DNA from 3 places in the Gordonia sp. SL306 genome. Region 1 is predicted to be linked to each of the others. Evidence: riboswitches for the same ligand, from Rfam matches in the RefSeq annotation. Region 1 holds a riboswitch; each other region holds the start of a gene.
What was found. A riboswitch is a leader RNA that binds a small molecule or an ion and turns the genes downstream of it on or off. The one in region 1 is predicted to bind thiamine pyrophosphate.
Positions count from the first base shown of each region.

Region 2: linked by a shared signal. The riboswitch ahead of thiO (glycine oxidase ThiO) and the one ahead of thiC (phosphomethylpyrimidine synthase ThiC) in region 1 are both predicted to bind thiamine pyrophosphate.
Region 3: linked by a shared signal. The riboswitch ahead of OVA31_RS05595 (3-oxoacyl-ACP reductase) and the one ahead of thiC (phosphomethylpyrimidine synthase ThiC) in region 1 are both predicted to bind thiamine pyrophosphate.

Region 1 covers NZ_CP113063.1:2,985,023-2,990,037, forward strand. Annotated here, with positions in the region: gene thiD (bifunctional hydroxymethylpyrimidine kinase/phosphomethylpyrimidine kinase) at 120-974, opposite strand; gene thiC (phosphomethylpyrimidine synthase ThiC) at 971-2,641, opposite strand; TPP riboswitch at 2,631-2,745, opposite strand; gene OVA31_RS13655 (GNAT family N-acetyltransferase) at 2,973-3,320, shown strand; gene OVA31_RS13660 (siderophore-interacting protein) at 3,408-4,169, shown strand; gene OVA31_RS13665 (lysine N(6)-hydroxylase/L-ornithine N(5)-oxygenase family protein) at 4,268-5,015, opposite strand, start outside.
Region 2 covers NZ_CP113063.1:1,885,004-1,890,018, reverse strand. Annotated here, with positions in the region: gene OVA31_RS08630 (hypothetical protein) at 1-1,004, opposite strand, end outside; gene OVA31_RS08625 (NUDIX hydrolase) at 1,354-1,836, shown strand; gene OVA31_RS08620 (hypothetical protein) at 1,811-2,218, opposite strand; gene thiE (thiamine phosphate synthase) at 2,526-3,206, opposite strand; TPP riboswitch at 3,226-3,339, shown strand; gene thiO (glycine oxidase ThiO) at 3,308-4,423, shown strand; gene thiS (sulfur carrier protein ThiS) at 4,420-4,617, shown strand; gene OVA31_RS08600 (thiazole synthase) at 4,631-5,015, shown strand, end outside.
Region 3 covers NZ_CP113063.1:1,245,510-1,250,524, forward strand. Annotated here, with positions in the region: gene OVA31_RS05585 (stealth family protein) at 1-1,055, shown strand, start outside; gene OVA31_RS05590 (phosphodiesterase) at 1,000-1,965, opposite strand; TPP riboswitch at 2,079-2,171, shown strand; gene OVA31_RS05595 (3-oxoacyl-ACP reductase) at 2,162-2,944, shown strand; gene htpX (zinc metalloprotease HtpX) at 2,960-3,820, opposite strand; gene OVA31_RS05605 (polyprenyl synthetase family protein) at 3,910-4,929, opposite strand.

The DNA.
Region 1 (5,015 bases):
GATTCGCGTTGCTGTCGGCGAGATTGCGGTTGCTCTCGACGCGATCCCGGTTGCTGTCGGCGAAAATTGGGTTGCTGTCGGCGGGGCGGGGCGGCGCGGGCCGTGGACAGGGTGGGCGGTCAGCGGCGGCTGACCCGCCAGAGCGGGTTCACCGGACCGTGTCCGGCGCCGAGAGGGTAGGCGGATTCGAGCCCGCGGGTGACCCATCGCTTGGCGAACGATACGGCGTCGGGCACCGAATAGCCGTGGGCGAGGGCACTCGCGATGGCGGCGGCCAAGGTGTCGCCAGCCCCGTGATCGTGGGTCGTGGCGATCCTCGGGTGGACGAACTCATGGAACTCGTCGCCGTCGAACAGCAGGTCGGGACTGTGCTCGGACGATCGCAGGTGTCCGCCCTTCACCAGAGCCCACTGCGCTCCGAGGTCATGCAGGGCCTGGGCCGCCGCGCGCTGGGACGTCGCGTCGACCACGTCGATCCCGGTGATCAGGCGGACCTCGTCGAGGTTCGGCGTGACGACCGTCGCCAGCGGGATCAGCTTCGACCGCAACGTGTCCAGGGCTTCGGTGGCCAGCAGCGGATCGCCGTGCATCGACGCGCACACCGGGTCGACGACGAGCGGGACACCGCCGTCGCGTCCGATGTCCAGGTCGATGCACGCGCCGGCCACCGCCTCAATGATCGGCGCCGACGCGAGCATGCCCGTCTTGGCTGCCCCGACCCCGATGTCGGTGACCACGCTGTGCATCTGCGCGGCGACCGTCTCCGGCTCGATTTCCTGAAATCCCTGGACTCCCAACGAGTTCTGCACGGTCACCGCGGTCACCGCCACACACGCGTGCAGGCCGAGCAACGCAAAGGTGCGCATATCGGCCTGGATGCCGGCACCGCCGCCCGAGTCCGACCCCGCGATCGTCAGGACGCGCGCCGGTGTGACACCCGGTGCGGCGGTGGGCAGTCCGAGATCGTCACTCATCTGGCGGCAGAACCTCCGGTCGTCGCCTCGAGCGGCAGGTAGACATGTTTTCCTGCCTCGACGAATTCCGCCGACTTCGCGGCCATCTCCTCGGCGATCTTGCGGTCGATGTCCTCGGCCGTCACGAGCCCGTTCTCCTCGGCGTAGGTGCGGACGTCCGCGGAGATCCGCATGGAGCAGAACTTCGGTCCGCACATCGAGCAGAAATGAGCCGTCTTGGCCGGCTCTGCGGGCATCGTCTCGTCGTGGTACTCGCGGGCGGTGTCCGGATCGAGCGCGAGGTTGAACTGATCGGTCCAACGGAACTCGAAGCGTGCCTTGGACAACGCGTCGTCACGTTCCTGCGCTCCGGGGTGGCCCTTGGCGAGGTCGGCGGAGTGGGCGGCGATTTTGTAGGTGATCACACCGACTTTCACGTCGTCGCGGTTCGGCAGTCCCAGATGCTCCTTCGGCGTGACGTAACACAGCATCGCGGTTCCGGCCTGCGCGATGAGTGCTGCGCCGATCGCCGAGGTGATGTGGTCGTAGGCGGGCGCGATGTCGGTCGCCAGCGGACCGAGTGTGTAGAACGGCGCCTCCTCGCAGAGCTCTTCCTCGAGCCGCACGTTCTCCGCGATCTTGTGCATCGGGACATGGCCGGGACCCTCGATCATCACCTGCACGCCATGCGATTTCGCGATCTTCGTCAGCTCGCCGAGCGTCCGGAGCTCGGCGAGCTGCGCCTCGTCGTTGGCGTCGGCGATCGATCCCGGCCGCAGACCGTCGCCCAGGGAGAAGGTGATGTCGTAGCGTCGGAAGATCTCGCACAGCTCGTCGTAATGGGTGTAGAGGAACGACTCCTCGTGGTGCGCGAGGCACCAGGCGGCCATGATCGATCCGCCGCGCGAGACGATGCCGGTGACCCGGCGTGCCGTCAGCGGCACATAACGCAGCAGCACTCCCGCGTGCACGGTCATGTAGTCGACGCCCTGTTCGGCCTGCTCGATCACGGTGTCGCGGTAGATCTCCCACGTCAGCTTGGTGGGGTCGCCGCTGACCTTCTCGAGCGCCTGGTAGATCGGCACGGTGCCCACCGGAACCGGCGAGTTCCGCAGGATCCACTCGCGGGTCGTGTGGATGTCCTTGCCGGTGGACAGGTCCATGATCGTGTCGGCTCCCCAGCGCGAGGCCCACACCATCTTCTCGACCTCCTCCGCGATCGAGCTGGTGACCGCGGAGTTGCCGATGTTGGCGTTCACCTTCACCGCGAACGCCTTGCCGATGATCATCGGCTCGGATTCCGGGTGACGATGGTTGGCCGGGATCACAGCTCGGCCGACGGCGACCTCGTGGCGGACGAGCTCCTCGTCGGCGCCCTCGCGAGCGGCGATGAACCGCATCTCGTCGGTGACGATGCCTGCACGTGCCCACGCGAGCTGGGTCGATGCACCGTCGATCGCTGCCGGACGGTGCCAGGAATCCCGGGTGGGTGTCAGTCCGCGCTCGACGTCGATCGTCGCGGTCGCGTCGGTGTACGGGCCGGACGTGTCGTAGACGTCGAGGTGCTCACCGTTGGTGAGTTCGATGCGCCGCTGGGGAATCCGCAGGTGATCGAGTTCGCGGTAGTGCTTACGGCTGCCCTCGATCGGACCGGTGGTCACGACGGATTCGGATACAGGTGTTCCCATGATGGCTCCCTACGCCGGCATTATCCGGACAGGTTCGGGCGGTCGGCGACCGCCTGTCGCCATCTCAGCCCCCGGTGATCGTGGGAGCCCCCGCGTTGTGCAATTGTGCGGCCGATCGGCCTATCCGACACCCTACGTGCCGACCGGCGACGGCGACCAGTGACACTCGCGCCACGGATGCTTACCAACGCGAAAAACCTTCGCCGGTTTCCCGATACCTACGGGATCGTAGGGTAGGGTGTGTGACCGGGATCACAGAACGGTTCCCGAGCTCGCTGGTGGGAAGGGGAGTCCTGTCATCGGGTTCCCTCGTGATGCGCCGGAGGGGCTCATGCAACGGAAACATCGATATCGGCCACCGCAGTCTGCGCAGGCAATCCTGCAGCAGATATCGCAGGTCGTGCACAACCCGGTCCGGGAGCGCTTCGAGCTGTGGGTGGCCGGCGACCTGGTCGGCGTCCTCGGATACAGCACCGACTGCGTGGACGGCAAACGGACGATCACCATCCTGCACACCGTTCTCTACGACGAATACACCGGTCACGGACTCGGCACGCGTCTGATGCGCGGTGCCGTCGACTACGTCCGCGCCCAAGGTGCCCGACTGCGGCCGGTGTGCTCGTTCACCAAGAGCTACCTCGACGCCCATCCCGGTCTGGTGCCGCTCGCGCCCGCGTGATCCTCCGCCTGAGGGGTGGGCGAGATAATTAGCGTAGGCTACCCTGACAGTGATTGCTGTGCTGTTCTCCGAGGAGGGGTCGTCCAGATGGCGGAAATGACGAAGACGAAGTCGCGCGGCTGGCAGGGGACCGTCCTCAAACTGCTGGGCGCTGACGATTACGAGCTCACGGTCACGAGCAACGAGAAGGTGACCGACGAGTACATCCGACTCGGGTTCACCGGGGGTGGCCTGCTCACCGACCGTCCGGTCCACCCGACCATGTGGGTCCGGATCTGGTTCGAGAACAAGCACGGCAAGCTGCATCAGCGCGCCTATACCCTGGTCGACCCGGATCCGGCGACCGATTCGTTCTACCTCGAGTTCGCGATCCACGACGGCGCGGCGACCCGCTGGGCTGAGGCCGCGGAACCCGGGGACACGATCTCGTCGACGTTCATGGGGTCCAAGTTCGCCATTCCGGAGCCCGCACCGGCCGGCTGGCTGATAGCCGGGGACACGGCCGCGTTGCCCGCGATCAACTCGCTGCTCGACGCGATCTCGGCGTCGCCGAATCCGTCCACCGCTGCCACCGTCTGGTTCGAGTACGCGCACGAGTCCGACAAGTCGCTGCCGTTGCGGCTTCGCGACCAGGACACCATCAACTGGATCAAGCGGGACCGCGGTGGAGATGCCCTGGTCGAGGCCGTTCGCGATGCGGCGTTCGACGCGACGGGCCATTTCGGCTGGGTCGCACTCGACATGAAGGCCACCCGAGCGGTATCGGCCTCGTTCAAGAACGACTACAGGCTGGGCAAGTCGAGTGTGAAGGCACAGGCGTACTGGCGAGCGGGCGCGCCGGAGTCCTAGGCGAATGCCCGGTACTCACGGGCGCCCTGACTGACAGTTGGGGCCAAGTCGTCTGGCGGCGGCGGCTGCCAAGGTCGCCTGAGTCGCGACCGTGATCGTCAGTCGCGAGCCGGGGCGACGACGCGATCCCGGGCGATCCTGCGCACGATCTCCCCGGACCGCACGGCCACGTTGGACAGCAGCGACGACGACAGCCCGTGGGTGTGCTCTGTGCCGCCCTGGAGGTAGATGCCGCCCGGCAGCTCACGGTTCATCTCGACACGGTAGTCGCGGTTGACCCGTGGACCCTCGGGATCGGTGACGACGTGGTCGGCGAGCCCGCCGAGGGAGCTCCGCAGGTTCATCTGGTGGAAGCCCGTGGCGCAGACCACCGCGTCGCACGACAACACTTCGGTGAGTCCGGTCGGTCCGTGCGACACGGTCACATCGACGCCCGTGGGCGTCTCGGTGATTCCCGCCAGATCTGATGCACCGTGCATGAAGAGTCGCCGGTGCCCGCTCACGCGCTCGGCATACTCACGTCCGTAGAGTTCCTCGATCAGGGGGAGATCGACCGCGGAGTAGTTGGTCGCGCGGTGATAACCCAACAGCCTGCGGCGGAATTCCGGCGGCGCCGAATGGAAATCGTCGACGGCGCCGGGGTCGAAGATCCGGTTGGCATACGGGCTGTCGTCGGCGGGGGTGTATCCGTACTTCGCGAAGACCGCGTGCACCTCGGCCTCCGGATATGTGGTGTGGAGGTACTCGACGACCTCGGCAGCACTCTGTCCGGCTCCGATCACCGCGAATCGGTTGTGCCGGAGCGGTGGCATGTCCTCCAGGTGGTTCAGCAGGCGGTGGTTGTGG
Region 2 (5,015 bases), 1.1 Mb from region 1:
AGCGACAGCGTTTCCGCGGACCTGGCCTGCTGGGTCATGATGCGCGCCGACGTGAGGTCGCGGAGGGGTTCGGCGCCGTCGATGCGCGCGTTGTTGGTCGCGGCAACCGACATGAGACCCGACGCCAACAACCAGACCGTGCCCACGATCACCGCGATGAGAGCGGCGAGCACTCCGATGTTGAAGCGGCGACGGGTCCGTCTCTGGAGGTAGCGGCTGGTCGCGACGAGGCCGACGATGAGCACGATGAGCGCGGCGTACACGCCCCACGGCGGGACTGTCAGGGTGCTCTGCGGATCGGCGATCGACCGGGAGCGACGTTCGTAGAGCCGCTGCGCGGCGGGCAGGATCTTGTCCTGCATCATCGTCGACGCCTGACCCAGGTAGGAGGAGCCCACCGGGTTGCCGAGCCGGTTGTTGGTGCGCGCGGTCTCGATGAGTCCGCTGTATGCCGGGATGTTGATGGCCAGGGTCCGCAGGTCCGCGTTGGACTCCCGCTGGACGGTGGCGCTCTCGGAATCGGCGAGGTCGTGAGTGGTGCCTGCGGCCGTTATCAACGACGACGACGCCGTGGCCAGCGCATCGGAATAGCGCGTGCGGAGTTCGGGGGATTCCAGGCCGCCCGAGATGAACGCCGAGTTCGCCGCGGCGTCGGCGATCGACAGCGAGCTGTAGAGGACCTGCGAGGCCTCCGCGAGCGGCTCGGTCCGGTCGATCATCTCCTGCAGCGTCTGGGTGCGCTTCTCCAGGGTGTCGGAGGCGTACAGCCCGGCGGTCAGGCAGGCGAGGGCCAGGATCACCAGGATCAGGATGAGCTTGCCCGGGCTGGTGACCGCATAGTGTCGCAGAGTGGTCAGTGGCGACTGCGCGCGCTGGCGCGCGGCGGCGACCAGATCCCGTCGGTCTGCGAGTACCTGCCGGATCGGCGGGGCGGAAGAAGTGGGTCGGATGGTCCGGCCCGCGCGGGTGAGCGCGGTCCGCATATGCGAGACGTCGCCGGTCACCTCACGGTCCTTCCGAATTCTCCATGATTCCGGCGTCGCTTTCCGCTAGTGCCGGGCATGCCGGCGTTGGGCTCACAGTCTCCACCTTGTGTGTCGCACCGGGCAGCGCACGCGTTTCAGGTACCGGGTTTTCCCGGTATCGGCGACGATTCCCTCCCGGTCGGGATCGGTGTTCCTCACCGGTTTCAACCCTAGTCCTCGTCGTCCTGACCGGCTCGACTTGAGCGGCCGTGTCCCCGGGTGATCGAGATGCCGATCCGCGCCGGCTTTCCCTGGCCTGTGTCGCGCAACTCACATACCGTGGAGAGGGTCTGGGTCACTGGGCGGGAAACCGACGGCAGGAGGCAGGGTGCGCGGAGACGGCGACGGATGGGTGATCGATCCGGACGGTTCGCGCTACTGGGGGCGCCACGGGGCGGCCGGATTGCTGTTGCGGGCACCTCTGCCGGACGGTTCCACGGCGATCCTGCTGCAGCATCGTGCGGTGTGGTCCCATCAGGGCGGGACATGGGGGCTCCCCGGCGGCGCGCGCGATTCGCACGAGAGCGCGATCGACACGGCCGTCCGCGAGGCGCATGAGGAGGCCGGTGTCGGCGGAGACGACCTGCACGTGGTTGCCGCGCTCGTCACCCATCAGGCGCCGAGCGGCTGGACGTACACCACGGTCATCGCGGATATCGACGAGCCGGTGCGCACCGTGGCCAATTTCGAATCCGCCGAACTGCGCTGGGTCCCCGAGAACGACGTGGCGGAACTGCCTCTGCACCCGGCGTTCGGGAACGCGTGGCCGGGACTGCGAGAGCGCATCAGCGCTCTCGACCCCCAGAGCTGATAGCCCCAGAGCTGATCGGGTCCCGCAACCGGTTGGCGCCGGCGATCAGAGCGTTGACGTTGGCCTCGTCGCCCGTGGCGCCGTCGCCGTAGGCCCAGCACTGCCGGTCGTCGGACTCACACAGCAGGAATGTCGTCACGGTGCCGCCGACCTCGCGTTGGTGGAGGCTGACGATCTGGATCGGCGCTCCGATGTCGTGGAGCATCGACGTCATCGCACCGATCGGTCCGACGGCGCTGGCCTGCAGTGACATGATCCGGTCGGCGAAGGCGATGGTCGCGTGGCAGGTGACCATGTCCTCTCGTCCGGTCTCGATGCGCAGCGAGCCCAGCCGGATGGCGCCGGTGGGTGCGTATCGGTCGGTGAATCCTTGCCACGTCATGTCGGCTGCCTCCTCACGCATGCCTCGGGGCAGGTCGCATCCGAATCGGCGAGCGAACGGGTCGGGCGCGAACGGATCGGGTGCATCACACGAACAGGGTTGCTGAGAAAGATGAAGGCTGTGCATCTCGTGTCTACGTTTCGGTCGAAGGAAAGATGACCGACGAGCAGAGAGCGCAACGACCCCGCAGCGGGGGGTCGGTCGATCAGACCCCGCTGCGGCGGGTTACGAGAATGCTCTTCATGCACAACATGATGTCGACAACGATAGACCCGCCCGCCGGGGCGCGGCAACCGGCTTTCGGACGTCAGCGGGTGAGCGCGGTCCGGAGCTGCGCCGCGGCGTCCCGGGCGTCGTCGGCGGCGGTGATCGCCCGGACGACCACGACGCGACCCGCACCGGCCGCCCGGGCCTCGGGCAGTCGAGCGGTGTCGATGCCGCCGATCGCGAACCACGGCTTGGGCGGATCGACGTCCGCCGCTGCCCGTACGAGATCGAGTCCCGGTGCGACCCGGCCCGGTTTGGTCGGAGTCGGCCAGCATGGTCCGACGCAGAAATAGTCGACGTCGTCGTCGACGACCGCAGCCCGCATCTGTACCTCGTCGTGGGTGGACAGCCCGATCACGACGTCGGGACCGGTGATCTGCCGGGCGCGGGCGGCGGGCAGATCACCCTGACCGACGTGCAGTACGTCGGCATCGGCGAGGACGGCGACATCGGCACGGTCGTTGACGGCGAGCAGCGCGTCGTGCCGACGCGTCACCTCGCGGAGCCTGGCGAGGACCTCGAGTTCCTCGCGGGCCTCCAGCGTGCCGAACCGCGCCTCACCGGGCGATCCCTTGTCGCGTAGCTGCACGATGTCGACACCACCGGCGAGTGCTGCGGAGACGAACTCGATCAGATCGCCACGTTCGCGCCGGGCGTCGGTGCACAGATACACCCGGGCCGATGACAGGCGGACGGATCTCGGGCCTCGAGTCGGTGTCACGGACGCAACGGTAGGCTAGACGTCGAGACACGGGAGCCCGGGGTACGACGGGCTGAGAGTGCGGGCCGAACCCCCGCTGACCGTTTGACCTGATCCGGGTAATGCCGGCGAAGGAAGGATGTCACCCCTTGAGTATCGACCGACCTGGCCCGACACTCGCCGTCGTCGGCGGCGGCGTCATCGGGCTGACGTGTGCGCTCGCCGCGGTCGACGCAGGCCACCGGGTCAGGGTCCACGATGCGGGCACCGCCGATCGGGCGGCCTGGGTGGCCGCCGGCATGCTCGGCTCCCTCGGCGAAGGTCACCCCGGCGAGGACGATCTGCTCGCGCTGTCGGCGGCATCGGTGCGACGCTGGCCGGATCTGGTGGCGCGTCTGGGCGATCCGACGGTGATGGCCGCCACCGAGTCGTTGTTCGTGGCAGCGTCGTCGGCAGACGCCGAGTATCTCGCGAACCTCGCCGAGTTCGTCTGGTCCCGCGCGCCCCGCTCGCAGGATGATCTGCGGCGGGTCGACCTCGCCGAGATCCGTCGACGCGAACCGGGACTGAGCTCACGCCTGCACAGCGGATACCTGGCGGTCGGGGAGGGCGCGGTGGACAATCGCCGGCTGCTGGCCCGACTTCGCGAGGCCCTCGTCGGGACGGGAGTGCGCTTCGTCGACGAGCGAGTGACCGATCTCGACGACGTCGACGCCGACCAGATCCTGGTCGCGGCAGGCCTGGGCACACGCTCGCTGGTCCCCGACGTGGCACTCCACGCGGCGAAGGGCGAGATCCTGCGGCTGCGTCGGACGCGATGGTCGGTGGCCCAGCCCTCCCGCGTGATCCGCGCCCGGATGCATGGTCGGCAGGTCTATCTCGTACCCCGCGACGACGGGGTCGTCGTCGGCGCAACCCAATACGAGCCGCTGGACGAGAGTGAGCCGGCGCCCGAGGTCGGTGGTGTGAGCGATCTGCTCGCCGATGCCGTCGACCTGATGCCGGGTTTGCGGACCTACCAGCTCGCCGAGGCCGCTGCGGGTCTGCGGCCCGGTACCGCCGACGGGCTGCCGATCATCCGGCGCGTCGACGACCGGGCGGTCGTGGCGACCGGGCACGGCCGCAACGGAATCCTGTTGGCGCCCTACACCGCCGACAAGGTTCTCGAACTGCTGACGGATGGATGGGTCGCTGCGGGCGAACTCGGCAGCACCACGGAAGGAGTGGAGCCATCATGACGATTGTGGTCAACGGCGAGGCGACCGATCTCGCACCCGACGCATCGATCGGGGATCTGGTCGCGAAACTGGGTCTACCCGATCGCGGGATCGCGGTCGCGATCGACGGCGAGGTGGTCCCTCGTGGCCGGTGGGATCGAGTGCTTCGCGACGACGCGAGTGTGGAGATCGTGACGGCGGTGCAGGGTGGATAGCCCGATCGCGGCCATGGCCGCCGACGCACCGTTGCGGATCGCCGACCGCGAGTTGACGTCGCGCCTGATCATGGGCACCGGCGGTGCCACCAATCTCGCTGTGCTGGAACGGGCTCTGGTGGCGTCGGGTACCGAGTTGACCACCGTGGCGCTGCGGCGGGTGAGTCCCGAGTCCCGGACCGGGATGATCGAGATGCTCCGACGTCTGGACATCGCGATCCTGCCCAACACCGCCGGCTGCCACACCACCGCCGAGGCGGTGCTGACCGCGCAACTCGCGCGCGAGGCCGTCGAAACCCATTGGGTGAAGCTCGAAGTGGTGGCCGACGAGCGCACGCTACTGCCCGATCCGATCGAATTGGTCGATGCGGCAAGGGCTCTCGTCGACGACGGATTCG
Region 3 (5,015 bases), 1.7 Mb from region 1:
ATTCGTTGACACGACGAACGGTCTCGTCACGGGAGGCGGTACGCAGCGAGGTCGAGAGGTTCGGGCGCACGTGGCCGACATTCGAGAAGATGTTCGCCCACCAGGCCTCCGACGTCACGTTCGACATCGATCTGGTGTTCTCCTGGGTGGACGGGTCCTCGCAGGAATGGCAGGCTCAGCGCGCCAAGAGGATGCAGAGCCACGTGGTCGGCGAGGGTGACGATTCCGAGGCCCGGTTCCGCCAGATCGACGAGTTGCGGTATGCGCTGCGCAGTGTCCACATGTACGCCCCGTGGATCCGGAGGATCTTCATCGCCACGGACTCACCGAAACCTGCATGGCTTTCCGATGATCCGCGGGTGACGTTCGTGCGCAGTGAGGAGTTCTTCGCAGATCCGTCGGTCCTGCCGACCCACAATTCGCAGGCGGTCGAGTCACAGTTGCACCGCATTCCCGGTCTCGCCGAACACTTCCTGTACTCCAACGACGACATGTTCTTCGGTCGTTCCGTGAGCCCGCAGATGTTCTTCTCCCCCGGCGGAGTGAGCATGTTCATCGAGGCACCGATCCGAATCGGACTGGGCTCCAACAACGATCAGCGCAGCGGATTCGAGAATTCGGCGCGGGTGAATCGCGGGCTCCTCAGAGATCGGTTCGGCCTGGTCACCACCCGCCATCTCGAGCATGCGGCGACGCCCCTGCGCAAGAGCGTGATGGCGGAGATGGAGGCCAAGTTCCCGGCCGAGTTCGCGGCCACCGCGGCCAGCACCTTTCGGGCGGAGACCAACATCTCGGTCACCAACTCTCTCTATCACTATTACGCGCTCATGAGCGGCCGCGCGGTGGTGCAGCGCTCAGCCAAGGTCAAATACGTCGACACCACGTCGAAATCCGGCCTCCGACAGATGGATTCACTCCTGACGAAGCGGTCGATGGACTTCTTCTGCCTCAACGACGGCAGCACACCCGATGTCGACCTGGACGTGCGCGCCACGAAGGTCACCCACTTCTTGCAGAACTACTTCCCGATCCCGGCACCCTGGGAAGACGTCTGAGCGGCCGTCTCGAGCCGGGTATGCGGACGCCCGCCTCGTTCAGCCGCCGCTCGGTCTCGGCCGAGCTCACATATTCACCGACCGTGTCGTAGTCGCCGACCGGGGCCACCGAGTGAACGACGGTTTCCGGATAGACGTGCACCAGATTGAAGCCCTGGGCTCCGTTACGGCCACGCAACGCCCCCGCCGGGCCGGTGAGATCCTGCGTGTAGCAGGTGGCCGACGCGACCGAGACGGGAATACCGGCAAACATCGCGGTCGTCGAGTAGTGCAGGTGGCCGGCGAGGATGGAGCGCACGTCGCTGCCCCTCAGAACGTCGGCGAGTCGGTGCTGGTCGCGCAACTCCACCAGAACCGCGAGGTCGAGTACATACGGGACCGGCGGATGGTGCATGGCCAGGATGGTGCCGTGTGGCGCGGGCACCGAGAGTTCGGCCGCAAGCCACTCCAGTTGATCCTCGGCGATTTCGCCATGATGGCTCCCCGGCACCGAGGTGTCGAGAGCGACGAGACGGAGACCGTCGATGTCGTAGACACGATCGATCGGTGCCACCGAGGGCGCCTCGCCGAGAAGCTCCGACCGGAAATGCGCTCGATCATCGTGGTTTCCGATAGACCAGATGACCTGCGCACCAATGGATTCTGCGACTTCGTCGACAATCGACCGCAACTTCCGATAGGCCGCGGCCTCTCCCCGATCGGCGAGGTCGCCGGTGAACAGCAGCGCATTGGGGCGCACATGCGAAGCCTCGACTTCGGCGAGGATCTGCCGCAGTGTCACCTCGCTGTCGACCGCACCGTACAGCGGGCCGGCATCGCCGACCAGATGCGTGTCACTCAGGTGCAGGATCAGGTGCGACGGATGGGGGTACTCCGACATCCGGATACCGTCTGGACCCCTGTTGCTCATCGGTCTCCTGCTTCCGCCCGCCCGATGTGCAGAGCCCGATTGGGCGCCTGCCTGTGTCCAACCCTAGACGTGTGTGCCTGCGTCGGGTGCTCGCGCGGGCGCATGATCTGATGAAACACGACACGGGGTGCCGCACCGGCGGCTGAGACCACACCCGCCGAACCTGTCCAGTTAGCACTGGCGAAGGGATGTCCACATGAATGCGCTCGCTCCTGCACTCTCCGAGCAGATCGTCCTGGTCACCGGCGGCGCCCGGGGCCTCGGCGCCGCGATCACCAAAGCTTTTGCCGCACAAGGTGCCCGGCTGGTCATCAATTTTCACCGCAGCGCCTCGGCCGCGGCCGAGCTCGTCGATGAACTCGGTGGCGCGGGGCGGGCGGTGGCCCTGGGCGCCGATGCGACCGACCGCGACGCGGTGTTCGACCTCGTCGCACGGGCCCGCGAACACTTCGGCGCGCCGGTCTGCACCGTTGTCAACAATGCGCTGGCCGACTTCTCGTTCAACGGCGACGACCGCGCCAAGCCCGACACCATCGACTGGCCGGCCTTCGACGCCCAGTTCCGGGGAACCGTCGCGGCCGCGCTCAACACCACGCAGGCGGTCCTCGGCGACATGCGGTCGGCCGGATTCGGCCGCATCGTCAACATCGGCACCAACCTGGTGCAGAATCCCGTCGTCCCCTATCACGACTACACCGCCGCGAAGGCCGCACTTCTCGCACTGACCCGAACGCCCTCCGCGGACCTGGGTCCCGACGGCATCGCCGTCAACATGGTGTCCGGTGGACTCTTGCGCACCACCGATGCCAGCGCCGCCACCCCGACTGCGGTCTTCGACGCCATCGCCGCGGGCACGCCCCTGCGAACAGTCACGACACCCGACGAATTCGCCGATGCCGTACTGTTTTTCGCGTCGCCGTGGTCGCGGGCGGTCACCGGTCAGAACCTTGTCGTCGACGGCGGATTGGTCAAGGACTAGCGCTACGGGCGCCGTTCACCCTCGGCCCGAACGCCTCGCCATCTCCTGCAACCGTGCGATGCGGTCGGGTGTCGGCGGGTGGGACGAGAACATCTTCGCGACGTTCCCGCCTCGGAACGGGTTGGCGATCATCATGTGCGACTGCGACTCGATCTTCGGGTCCGGTGGCAGCGGCGCCTGATCGATCCCGCCGCTGATCTTTGCCAATGCCGAGGCCAGGGCCAGCGGATCGCCGGTGAGTTCCGCGCCCGACTCGTCGGCCTGGTACTCACGCGAGCGGGACACCGACATCTTGATCAACGAGGCCGCCAGCGGCCCGAGCAGGCTGATCATCAGCACGCCCAGGATGCCGGGTCCGTTCCCGTCGCGGTTACCGCCGCCGAAGAAGAACGCGAAGTTCGCCAGGCCGGTGATGACCGACGCCATCGCACCGGCCACCGACGAGATCAGGATGTCGCGGTTGTAGACGTGCGACAGCTCGTGGCCGAGCACCGCGCGCAGTTCCCGCTCGTCGAGCAGACGCATGATGCCCGCGGTGCAGCAGACGGCGGCGTTCTTGGGATTGCGGCCGGTGGCGAACGCGTTCGGCGACTCGGTCGGGCTGATGTAGAGCGCCGGCATCGGCTGGCGGGCCGTCGTCGCGAGCTCGCGGACGATCCGGTACAGCACCGGAGCCTCGACCTCGGTCACCGGCTGCGCGTGCATCGACCGCAGCGCGAGCTTCGCCGAGTTGAAATAGACGTAGGCATTCATGCCGACTGCCGCCAGCACCGCCAGCAGCAAGATGGTCGGGCTGCGGAAGAGCGCCCCGATCCCGACGATGATCGCCGACATCAGCCCCATCAGGGCCGCCGTCTTCAGGCCATTGAAGTGCATCTGTCCCTCGTTCTGAGCATCCGACCCGGCGCCCGTCGCCAAGTCCTTCACATACCGAACGAACAGATGCGCGCCTGAGGTTCCCCGAGCTACCCGGTCCGGTCGATCGTGTACCGCACCAGCGACGACAACGCTGTGTGCGCGGGCCCCTCGGGCAATTGCGCGAGCTCGGCCTCCGCCTCGTCGGCGTAGGCGCGCAAACGGTCGTGCGCGGCCACCATGCCCGACGACGCGTTCAGCACCTCGATGGCCTCGGTGACCACCGCGTCGTCCGTGACCGGACGGGCCGCGCCGGTCTGCGGATCGCAGAGGAGCTCGCGTAGCCGCGTGGATGCCGCATCGTCGGCGCGCAGCGCGTAGAGCACGGGCAGGGTGTGCACGCCCTCACGCAGATCGGTGCCCGGCGTCTTGCCGGAGTCACCACTCGCCGAGCTGATGTCGATGATGTCGTCGGACACCTGGAAGGCGGTGCCGATGATGTCGCCGAGCCGCGACAGCCGCTCGATACGGTCGGGCGTCGCATCCGATGCCATCGCGCCGAACCGTCCGGCCGCCGCGATGAGCGAACCGGTCTTCTCCCACACCACCTGCAGATAGTGATCGATGGGGTCGCCACCCGCGCTGACCCCGACGGTCTCGCGCATCTGGCCGGTGACCAGTTCGGCGAATGTCTCCGCGATGATCCGCACGGCATCCGGGCCCAGTGTCGACACCAGCCGCGATGCACGGGCGAACAGGAAGTCGCCGGAGAGGATCGCCACGCTGTTGGTCCACCGCGCGTTGGCGCTGGGTGCACCGCGCCGCAACTGCGCCTCGTCCATCACATCGTCGTGATACAGGGTCGCCAGGTGGATCATCTCGACGACGGTGGCCGAGGTGATCACCTCCGACGCCCCGGGTCGTTCGCCGAACTGCGAGGCCAGGATCGCGAACATCGGGCGGAACCGCTTGCCCCCGGCCTTGGCCAGATGTGTGGCCGCCTCCGTCATGATCTCGTCGCCTGACGACAGTTCGGTCAATAGCAGGTCCTCGACCTGCGCCAACGATGCGCGCACGGTGTCGGCGAACTCGTCGGTGCCCAGGTCCAGCCCGGCGAATGTGGACTTCACGCGTTCCACCGCTCCATCTCGTCGTCGGTCTCGAGGGCCGCCGGTCGCTCTCGGGGCCTGCTGCCGAGCCTAGTCGCTGAGCGGGG